2 linked regions of the Parafrankia irregularis genome follow. Each later gene encodes a partner of the first gene's protein in a complex. Links are inferred from orthologs where the notes say so. Each region holds a gene or a part of one and is shown in the gene's direction. Other genes may lie near its edges.

Region 1 (4,920 bases):
GGCTGGAGCAGGCCGGGGCCGTCGTACGTGACCTCACCGACCACGGCCTGTTCGTCGTGATCGGCATCGTTCCCGGCAGCGCGGGCTACACGCCCTCGACGTCCGATCTGGCGGCCGGGCTGCGGCGGCTCGCGGGCCGGTTCGGTGCGGTCGGCGGGCTGATCGGCTTCGAGGTGCCGGCCTCGACGGCCGCCGAGGACCTTGCCGCCACCCTGCGCTCCAGTGATCCCAACCACACGCTGTGGGTCGCTCAGGCGGCACCGTTCGACCCGGCGGCCAGGGTCGCCGCGAACGGCGCGGCCGGGTACATCACCGGCTGGGCGGACGGCTCCCGGGCCCGGGTCGGGGCGCTGGCCGACGCCGGCGACGTGTTCAACCTGGGCTGGTTCTACGACGAGCCGGTCACCGGCCGTCCCGGGACCGGCATCGGCGCCGGCCAGGTGCGGGCCGCGGCCACCCCTCCGGCGGAGGTCGTCCGGCCCTACCCGGCCGCGGTGGCGGGCGTTCCGGAGTCGTACGGGAGCGACGCCTCGGGAGTGTTCCGCCTCACCTACCGCACCTCCTCGGCGATGCGCGGCGCCTTCCCGGCCGGCACGGCGACCGCGATCGTCGTGCCGGGGTGGAGCTACTCGTCGGGCTACCAGGTCCGGGTGACAGGTGGCCAGGTCACCTCGGCGCCCGGCGCGGGCGTTCTGTGCGTCGTCGCCTCGGCCGGCGCGGCCGAGGTCAGCGTGGAGGTCGCACCGGCGACTGGTGCCGCGCCCGTCGCGCCGGCCCGGGCGGGTGCGGTGAACTGCTCGTCGGGCGCGGCGCACCTGGCGCAGGCCGGGCAGGGGCCGCAGGCGGCCGACGACGCTGCGGCCGGCGAGGCCGCAGCCGGCGGCGGCGGTCGCGCTGGCGCCGCCACTGGCGGTGGCGACGATGCCGACTCCCCGCTGTTGCTGCTGGTCCTTCCGCTGCTCGGCGCGGCGCTGACCGCGGCCGTGCTCGGGCCGCTCTTCCTGCGCCTTCGGCGCCGCTGACCGGACGGTCCGCGCGGGTGCCCCCGGCCGGCGGGGATGCCCGCGGCGGCGCCCCTCGACCCGCGGGGCACACTGGACGAGTGGGCGGCCGATTCTTCTACGACACCGAGTTCATCGAACGCGACGATTCCGGCCATCACTGGCTTGATCTGGTGAGCATCGGAATCGTCAGCGAGGACGGCGAGCGTGAGTTCTACGCCGTCTCCACCGAGTTCGATCCGGCCCACGCCGTCCCCTGGGTGCGGCGCAACGTCCTCGACCGGCTGCCGCCGCCGGCGAGCCCCAGCTGGATGTCGCGGGAGCGGATCCGGGACGAGGTGGTCCGCTTCCTGACCGCGGACGGTGCCCCGGAGCTGTGGGCCTGGTACGCCGCCTACGATCATGTGGTCCTCTGCCAGCTCTTCGGGAAGATGCCGGCCCTGCCGCGGCGGCTGCCGCGGTTCACCCATGACCTGCGGCAGCTGTGGGAGGACGTCGGCAGCCCGACGCTCCCGCCGCCGCCCCCCGACGCGCACGACGCGCTCGCGGACGCGCGGCACAACCTCGCCCGCTGGCAGGTCCTCAGCGCGTTGCGCCAGCGGATCGTCGCCGACGCGCCGTCCGGGTAGCCGCCCAGGGCTCCGCCCCGCTCCACCAGGCCCGCTCCACCAGGCCCCGCTCTCCCGCGGACGTCCCTTGGCGCACTCGGGTGTGTCTTCGTGCGCTCGGGCCGTCCCCGCGCTCGCCTCGACGTCCGTGTTCGCCTCGACCTGCCTGCCGCCGGACGTCCAATATTACTGAGAGTGTTTGACATGCCACGCCGAGTTTCTGAATGGCGTCGAGGTTGGGCGGTTGCGGGCTAGGCTGCCGCCGGAAGTGGGAGGGATCGGGGGCGACTCGGGAAGAGAGGGCCCTGGCTGTGAGGATCGGTGTGCTGACCGGCGGTGGCGACTGCCCCGGACTGAACGCGGTCATCCGCGGCGTCGTCCGCAAGGGAGTCGGCCTTTACGGCCACAGCTTCGTCGGATTCCGGGACGGGTGGCGCGGCCCGCTGGAGAACGACACCATGCCCCTGGACATCGCCGCCGTGCGCGGAATCCTGCCCCGCGGCGGCACCATCCTGGGCTCCAGCCGGACGAATCCGTTCGCCTCGGCGGACGGTCCGGCCCGCGTCCGGGAGACGATGCGGCGCACGGGCGTCGACGCCCTGATCGCCATCGGCGGTGAGGACACCCTGGGTGCCGCGGCGCGTCTGCATGCGGAGGGCGTCCCGGTGATCGGGGTACCGAAGACGATCGACAACGACCTGTCCGCCACCGACTACACGTTCGGTTTCGACACCGCGGTGAACATCGCCACGGAGGCGATCGACCGGCTGCACACGACGGCCGAGAGCCACCACCGTGTCCTCGTGGTGGAGGTCATGGGCCGGCACGCCGGCTGGATCGCGCTGCACAGCGGCATGGCCGCGGGGGCGAACGTCATCCTGATCCCGGAGCGGCCGTTCGACATCGACAAGGTCTGCGCCTTCGTCGAACAGCGGTTCGCCACCAGCTACGCGCCGATCATCGTGGTGGCGGAGGGCGCTACTCCGATCGCCGGGACCATGATGGCGAAGGAGGGTGAGCTGGACGCCTTCGGCCATGTGCGCCTGCAGGGGATCTCCGCGCTGCTGGAGACCGAGATCAGAGGGCGGACGGGTCGCGAGACCCGGGCGACGGTCCTCGGCCATGTCCAGCGGGGCGGGACGCCGACCGCCTTCGACCGCTGGCTGGCGACCCGGTTCGGGCTGCACGCCGTCGACGCCGCGCACGACGGCGACTTCGGCGTGATGGTCGCCCTGCACGGGACCAGGGTGGAGCGGGTGCCGCTCGCGGAGGCCACCGGCGAGCTCAAGACCGTGCCTGAGTACCTGTACGAGGAGGCCGAGGTCTTCTTCGGCTGACAGCGCACCAGCGCACCAGCGCCCCGGCGTCAGTACCGCGCCGAATCACCCGATCCACCCAGACCACCCGAACCGTCCGGACCGCCGGCCTGGCAGGCGGTCCGGACGGTTCGGCTGTCTGACGGGCGACGGTCCGGCGGGCGACGGACGAAAGCACGGGAGTTCTCGCCGACAGACCCGTACCCTGGTGACTCGTGAGCAATGACCTGGACATCTGGCGGACCCTTCCGGCCAGGCAGCAGCCCTCCTGGCCCGACCAGGGCGAGCTTGCGGCGGCGTTCGCCGAGCTGTCAGGGCTGCCTCCGCTGGTCACGGCGCCTGAGGTGCGTTCGCTGACCGACCGGCTCGCGATGGTCGCCCGCGGCGAGGCCTTCCTGCTCCAGGGCGGGGACTGCGCGGAGACGTTCGCCGCCAACACGGCCAACAAGATCCGTGACAAGGTCAAGACCCTGCTGCAGATGGCGGTGGCGCTGACCTACGGCGCGAGCACCCCGGTGGTGAAGGTCGCGCGTATCGCCGGACAGTACGCCAAGCCGCGTTCGGCGGACATCGAGTCGTCGACCGGGCTGCCCTCCTACCGGGGCGACGCGGTGAACGACATCGCGGCGACGCCGGAGGCCCGCCGCCCGGACCCGAAGCGGATGGTCGCCGCCTACCACCAGAGTGCCGCCGCGCTGAACCTGGTCCGGGCCTTCGCGACCGGCGGCTTCGCGGATCTGTCCAAGGTGCACGAGTGGAACAAGGCCTTCGTCCGTGACTCGGCCGCCGGCCGCCGGTACGAGCTGATGGCTGTCGACATCGAGCGTGCGCTGGCGTTCATGGCGGCCTGCGGGATCGACCTCGAGCGGACCGCGGCGCTGACCGGCGTGGAGATCTTCACCAGCCACGAGGGCCTCCTCATGGAGTACGAGCGCGCGCTGACCCGTACGGAGGAGTCGACCGGCGAGGTCTACGACCTGTCGGCGCACATGATCTGGATCGGCGAGCGCACCCGTGACCTCGACGGCGCGCACGTCGACTTCCTGTCCCGGGTCGGCAACCCGATCGGCTGCAAGGTCGGCCCCACCGCCTCGCCGGACGACGTCCTGGCCCTCACCGAGCGGCTCAACCCGGAGCACATCCCCGGGCGGCTCACGCTGATCGCGCGGATGGGCGCCAAGCGCGTCCGCGACGTGCTGCCCCCGATCATCGACAAGGTGAACGCCGCCGGGCATCCCGTGGTGTGGTCCTGCGACCCGATGCACGGCAACACCCAGGACGTCAGCGGCGTCAAGACCCGGCACTTCGACGACGTCCTGGACGAGGTCTTCGGGTTCTTCGAGGTGCACCGGGGCCTGGGCACCCACCCGGGTGGGCTGCACATCGAGCTGACCGGGGAGAACGTGACCGAGTGCCTCGGCGGTGCCGAGCAGATCGGTGAGGCTGATCTCGGTGGCCGCTACGAGACCGCCTGTGACCCGCGGCTGAACACCGGGCAGGCACTTGAGCTGGCCTTCCTGGTGGCGGAGATGCTCCAGCAGACCCGCGCCGATCGGGACGCCCGCCACCACCGCTGAGCGGCGCCGGCCCGCGCAGCGGTGCCGGCCGACGACGACCCCTGCCGACGACTATTCGGCGGGGGTCGCCTGCGTCTGGCCCGGTGCGTCGGCGGATGAGGTCGTAGCTCCGAGCACGGTGGTCCCCGACTCCGTGGCGGGCACCGGTTCCGTGGCGGGCGCCGGTTCCGCGCTGCCTGCCACGATGTCGCCCGCCATGTTGCCGCCCGCCCGGGCCGCGGCGCCGTCGGACGCGACGGACTGCGGCGAGGCCGCCTGCGCGGTGCCGTCGGCGGCAGCCGCCGTGGAGCCCGCGTCAGGGTCGGAGCTGACGCCGAACCCGACGCCGACGTAGGACACCAGGTCCCTGGAGGCGTCGAGGAGGCCGGCGGTCTCCAGCGCTCCCGCCCAGGCCGTCGCGTCGAGGCCGGCGGAAGCC
Region 2 (4,874 bases), on another replicon or contig:
AAGTCCGGTGCCTGGTACACCTACGACGGCGACCAGCTCGGCCAGGGGAAGGAAAATGCGCGTTCATTCCTGCGCGACAATCCTGATCTGGCGAACGAGATCGAGAAGCGGATCAAGGAGAAGCTCGGTATAACGCCGGCGCTGGACGCTGACGCGGATGCGCCCGCTCCGGTTCCGGTCGACCTCTGACCCGGGGTGCCGTGTTCCCGCCCGAGCTGTCGTCAGCTGTGCAGGATGTGGTGAAGGGGGAGAGCGGGCCGGCGGCAGCGGATCGCTCGTCGGTCACGTCGGGTGCCTCTGCGGCGTCGGCCCGCGCGGGCCGGGCCGACCCGTTGGCAGCCGCGCGGGAGATCTGCCTGCACCAGCTCGCGGCCCGGCCGCGCAGCCGGGCAGAGCTCGCGGCGGTGCTGAGTCGCCGGGGCGTCGAGGAGGAGATCGCCGGGCTGGTTCTCGATCGTCTGGCCGAGGTTGGTCTGGTGGACGATGAGGCCTTCGCGGCCGCGTTCGTCTCGTCGGCCCGGGCTGGGCGGGGATTGGGCCGTCGCGCGCTCGCCGTCGAGCTGCGACGGCGCGGGGTGCAGCCCGAGGTGTCGGAGGAAGCCCTGGCGGCGGTCGGCACCGAGGACGAGGAGGCGACCGCACGTTCCCTCGTCTCCCGGCGTCTTCGTGTCATGGAGGGCCTGCCGGCATCAGTGCAGGCCCGCCGGCTGGCCGCCCTGCTCACCCGAAAGGGCTATCCGCTCGACCTCGTCCGGCGAGTCGTCGAGGAGGCGGTCGAGGCGGTCGTCGAAGAGGAGGCCGAAGAAGCGGACAGCGACGTCGACAGCCTGGACCGGGGCGTGCAGCGCCGGCCGCGGAGCCGCTGGCAAAGCTGAATGGGTGGCTCCCTCCCGGCTGTCCGGGTGCGGTGGATCGGCGATGTTTTTCTTGACCGAATGAAAGTTACAGACCTACCCTTTCACAAAGGTGCAAGGGTAGCCGCGCGTATGCGGTTCCAGATAGCTGGCCAACTTCACATCAGGGCGGTGTTCCTTCGACCGTCGGTGGTCCTGCGCTGTCGGCAGGCTCGGCTTTCGGTGCCGATGTGCCCTCCGGTGGCCTGATTTAGGGCACCGGTCGATACGTGCCGCCTGCTCGCTGGCTGGTCCTGGTCCCGTGCACCTCACGCCTGTCATCACAGGCGTGAACAGAAGCGGGAGGAGCAACCGTGGGTGTCGCACTCATAGCGCTTCTCGTCCTGCTTCTTCTCGCAGTGGTCGGTCTGACCGTCGTTCTGTTGCACCTGGTGCGGGCTGGAACGCTCGGCGTAGGCGGCGGTGTCGCTCCCGGTAAGCAGGGTGACCCGGACGGCGCTTCCACCGCTTCCACCACTGACTCCACCCCTGCGGCCAACGCCCCTGTCACAGATGACACCGCCGGCGCGCCTGTCATCGCGGATACCGCTGTCACCACGGATGCTGACACCGCTGTCGCTGCTGACGGCGTGGCCCGGCCCACGCCGGACGTTCCCGCTCGTCTGGACGGTTCGCCTTCGCCCGATGCGCGGGCGGACGCCCAGGCCCAGGCGGAGTCGGTCGACCCACAGGCGCCTGAAGCCGGCGAGGAACGGGCCGCGATTGTGGGGGCTGCCCAGGCAGAGGCACCTCAGGTGGAGCCGGCTCAGGCGGAGACGGCACTGGTGGAGGTAGCCCGAAACGATCTGGCCACCCTGTCCGCGAAGCTGGTCGACCTGCGGCGGCAGGCCCGCGACGCCGAGGACGACGCCGACCGCATCCGGCGGCGCGCCGAGCAGGACGTCGCCGAGCAGATCGCGCGAGTCGATCGTGACGTCGCGCAGATCCGTCGGCATGCCGAGGAGGCAGCGGAGGCGATCCGGGTGCGGGCCGCGGAGGATGCCGAGCTGCGTGCCTCGAAGGCCCGGACGGAGGCGCTCGAGGCGATCCGGGTGCAGCGCGAACAGCTGCGCGCCGAGCTGGAGGAGGACCTGCGCTCCCAACGGGCGGAGCTGCGTGGCTGGGACAGCAGGGTGGCACAGCGCGAGCAGCGGCTGGCGGACCAGGCCACCGCCGTCGAGGACCGGGCTCGGCGGCTGGAGACCCGGGAGGAGGAGCTCGCCGCCCGGGAGGTGGAGCTGGGTGGCCGTGGTGCCGAGCTGACCGGCCTGGAGACCCGCCTGCGTCAGGAGCTCGAACGCGCCGCCGGCCTGACCTCCGCCGAGGCCCGCACCGAACTGGTCAAGGTGGTTGAGGACCAGGCGCGCCTCGACGCCGCGGTTCGGGTACGGGAGATCGAGGCCCGGGCGGAGGAGGAGGCGGAGGATCGCGCCCGTCGGATCGTGACCCTCGCCATCCAGCGGGTGGCCTCCGAGCAGACCGCCGAGTCGGTCGTGTCGGTGCTGCACCTGCCGAGTGACGAGATGAAGGGCCGCATCATCGGGCGGGAGGGGCGCAACATCCGGGCGTTCGAATCCGTCACCGGCGTCAATGTGCTTATCGACGACACGCCCGAGGCGGTGCTGCTGAGCTGTTTCGATCCGGTGCGCCGGGAGACGGCGCGCATCACCCTGGCGGCGCTGGTGTCGGACGGGCGTATCCATCCGCACCGCATCGAGGAGGAATACGCCCGCGCCGAGCGGGAGGTGATGGCGAAATGCGTCCGGGCCGGGGAGGACGCACTGATCGATGTCGGTATCGCAGAGATGCATCCGGAACTGATCACCCTGCTCGGGCGCCTGCGGTATCGGACCAGCTACGGGCAGAACGTCCTGGCGCATCTCGTCGAATGCGCGCATCTCGCGGGAATCATGGCCGCCGAGCTGCGGCTGCCACCGGCCATCGCGAAGCGCGGCACGCTACTGCACGACCTCGGCAAGGCACTGACGCATGAGGTGGAAGGCTCACACGCGCTGGTCGGCGCGGAGATCGCCCGGCGTTACGGTGAGCACGAGGACGTCGTGCACGCGATCGAGGCGCATCACAACGAGGTCGAGCCGCGTTCCATCGGCGCGGTGCTGACCCAGGCGGCGGACCAGATCTCCGGGGGGCGTCCCGGGGCGCGCCGCGACAGCCTGGAGTCCTACGTCAGGCGGCTGGAGCGGATCGAGCAGATCGCCGGGGAACGGCCCGGCGTCGAGAAGGTCTTCGCCATGCAGGCCGGCCGCGAGGTGCGGGTCATGGTTGTCCCGGAGGTCGTCGACGACGATGCCGCGCACCTGCTCGCCCGCGACGTCGCCAAGCAGATCGAGTCCGAGCTGACCTACCCGGGCCAGATCCGGGTCACCGTTGTCCGCGAGACCCGCGCCATCGGCCTGGCCCGCTGACCCCAGGTCGCCGACGCGCGCTCAGGCGGCCACGTCGACGCCCGTGCCGGCGCCCGCGCCGGTGGCCGCTGCACCGGTCGAGCCGCCCGCGCGGACGGACTGGCGACGCTCCAGCCAGCGTGCCGTCAGGGACAGGCTGCCGTTCACGATGATGTAGATGACGGCCAGCGTCGTGTAGATGGGCAGTGCGTACCGCCCGCCGAGGTACTCCACCGCGGTACGCCCCTGCCGCAGCAGCTCGGTGTAGCCGATGACGAAACCGAGCGAGGTGTCCTTGAGCAGGGTCACCAGCTGGCTCACCAGCGTCGGCGACATCCGGCGGACCGCCTGCGGAAACTGGATCAGGGCGAAGATCTGCGTGCCGCGCATCCCGAGCGCCGCCGCGGCCTCCGTCTGGCCCCGGTCGATGGACAGGACGCCGGCGCGGAAGATCTCGCTGAGCACCGCGCCGTTGTAGGCCGTGAGGCCGAGGACCAGCGCCCAGAAGGCCGAGAGGTTCACGCCGAGCGCGGGCAGGCCCAGAAAGGCGAAGAAGATCAGCATGAGCAGCGGCAGGCCGCGCAGCGTCTCGACGAGCACGGCGGCCGGCCTGTGGATCTCCGGGCGGGGCGACAGCCGGGCGAAGGCGAGTGCCACTCCCAGCGCGACGGCGAACACCATGCCGGTCGCCGCGGCGCGCAGCGTGTCGAGCAGCCCTTCCCACAGCAGGGTGCGCAGGTCGGGCTCATCGATGAGGACCCGCCAGACGTCGGCGTCGAGCCGCCCGTTGTCCGCCAGCCGGCGCACGGCGAGCACGGCGAGTGCCGCCAGCATCGCGACGGCCAGCACGCTCGCGACGAGGATGCGCCGCCGGGCACGCGGACCTGGCGGGTCCGCCAGTTGGAGGCTCACCGTGGCTCCCCTCTCAGCCGGCGCTCGGCAACACCGACCGCGCCCGCCAGCGACAGCGTCAGCACCAGATAGCAGACGATCCCGGCGAGCAGGATGGCGATGACGTCACCGGGGTTGGCCGTCGCCAGCCCCTGGCTGACGCCGGTCAGCTCCTGCACGCTGAAGGCCGCCGCGATGGACGAGTTGCGGATGAGCGCGCTGCCCACGCTGCCCAGAGGCTGGATGACGTTACGGAAGGCCTGCGGCAGGATCACCAGCCGCAGGCTCTGCGAGAAGGTCAGGCCGAGGGCACGTGCGGCCTCGGCCTGACCGACTTCCACGCCGTTCACACCGGCCCGAACCGCTTCACAGACGAAGGCCGTGTGGTAGATCGTCAGCGCCATCACCGCGAAGGCGAAGAAGCTGAAGACGATGTCGACCTGCGGAAGTACGAAGACCACGAAGAAGAACACGATGGTCAGCGGCGTGTTGCGAACCGTCTCCACATAGGCCGTTCCCGCCCAGCGCAGCGGCGGGACCGGGCTTACCCGCATGGTCGCGAGGACGCTGCCGAGCAGCAGCGCCCCGACGGCGGAGAACAGGCTCAGCCCAAGGGTTCGGACGAAGCCGTCGCGGAAGACGTGCAGGTTGTCGAGCACCGCGTCGATGGGAGACCACCCGTCGT

Evidence for each region.
Region 2: AWX74_RS34435 (region 1) and rny share a complex: the UniProt entries of both Bacillus subtilis proteins name them as parts of the possible RNA degradosome complex. The link is inferred for Parafrankia irregularis from one-to-one orthologs.

The regions. Positions count from the first base shown.
Region 1 is NZ_FAOZ01000039.1:57,143-62,062, reverse strand. The notes cover bases 940-3,933. They hold AWX74_RS34435 (6-phosphofructokinase), read left to right. Parts: upstream 940-1,920; coding sequence 1,921-2,946; downstream 2,947-3,933. Other genes in these bases: AWX74_RS34430 (class II 3-deoxy-7-phosphoheptulonate synthase), read left to right, coding at 3,141-3,933; AWX74_RS34440 (polyadenylate-specific 3'-exoribonuclease AS), read left to right, coding at 1,103-1,630; AWX74_RS34445 (hypothetical protein), read left to right, coding at 940-1,022. In the rest of the region: more of AWX74_RS34445, read left to right, coding at 1-939; more of AWX74_RS34430, read left to right, coding at 3,934-4,502; AWX74_RS34425 (DUF5667 domain-containing protein), read right to left, coding at 4,554-4,920. UniProt on the Bacillus subtilis protein: Catalyzes the phosphorylation of D-fructose 6-phosphate to fructose 1,6-bisphosphate by ATP, the first committing step of glycolysis.
Region 2 is NZ_FAOZ01000005.1:333,491-338,364, reverse strand. What follows is about bases 816-3,763. They hold rny (ribonuclease Y), read left to right. Parts: upstream 816-1,207; coding sequence 1,208-3,319; downstream 3,320-3,763. Other genes in these bases: AWX74_RS10505 (amino acid ABC transporter permease), read right to left, coding at 3,341-3,763; recX (recombination regulator RecX), read left to right, coding at 816-875. In the rest of the region: recombinase RecA, read left to right, coding at 1-189; more of recX, read left to right, coding at 240-815; more of AWX74_RS10505, read right to left, coding at 3,764-4,210; AWX74_RS10500 (amino acid ABC transporter permease), read right to left, coding at 4,207-4,848. UniProt on the Bacillus subtilis protein: Endoribonuclease that initiates mRNA decay. Initiates the decay of all SAM-dependent riboswitches, such as yitJ riboswitch. Involved in processing of the gapA operon mRNA, it cleaves between cggR and gapA.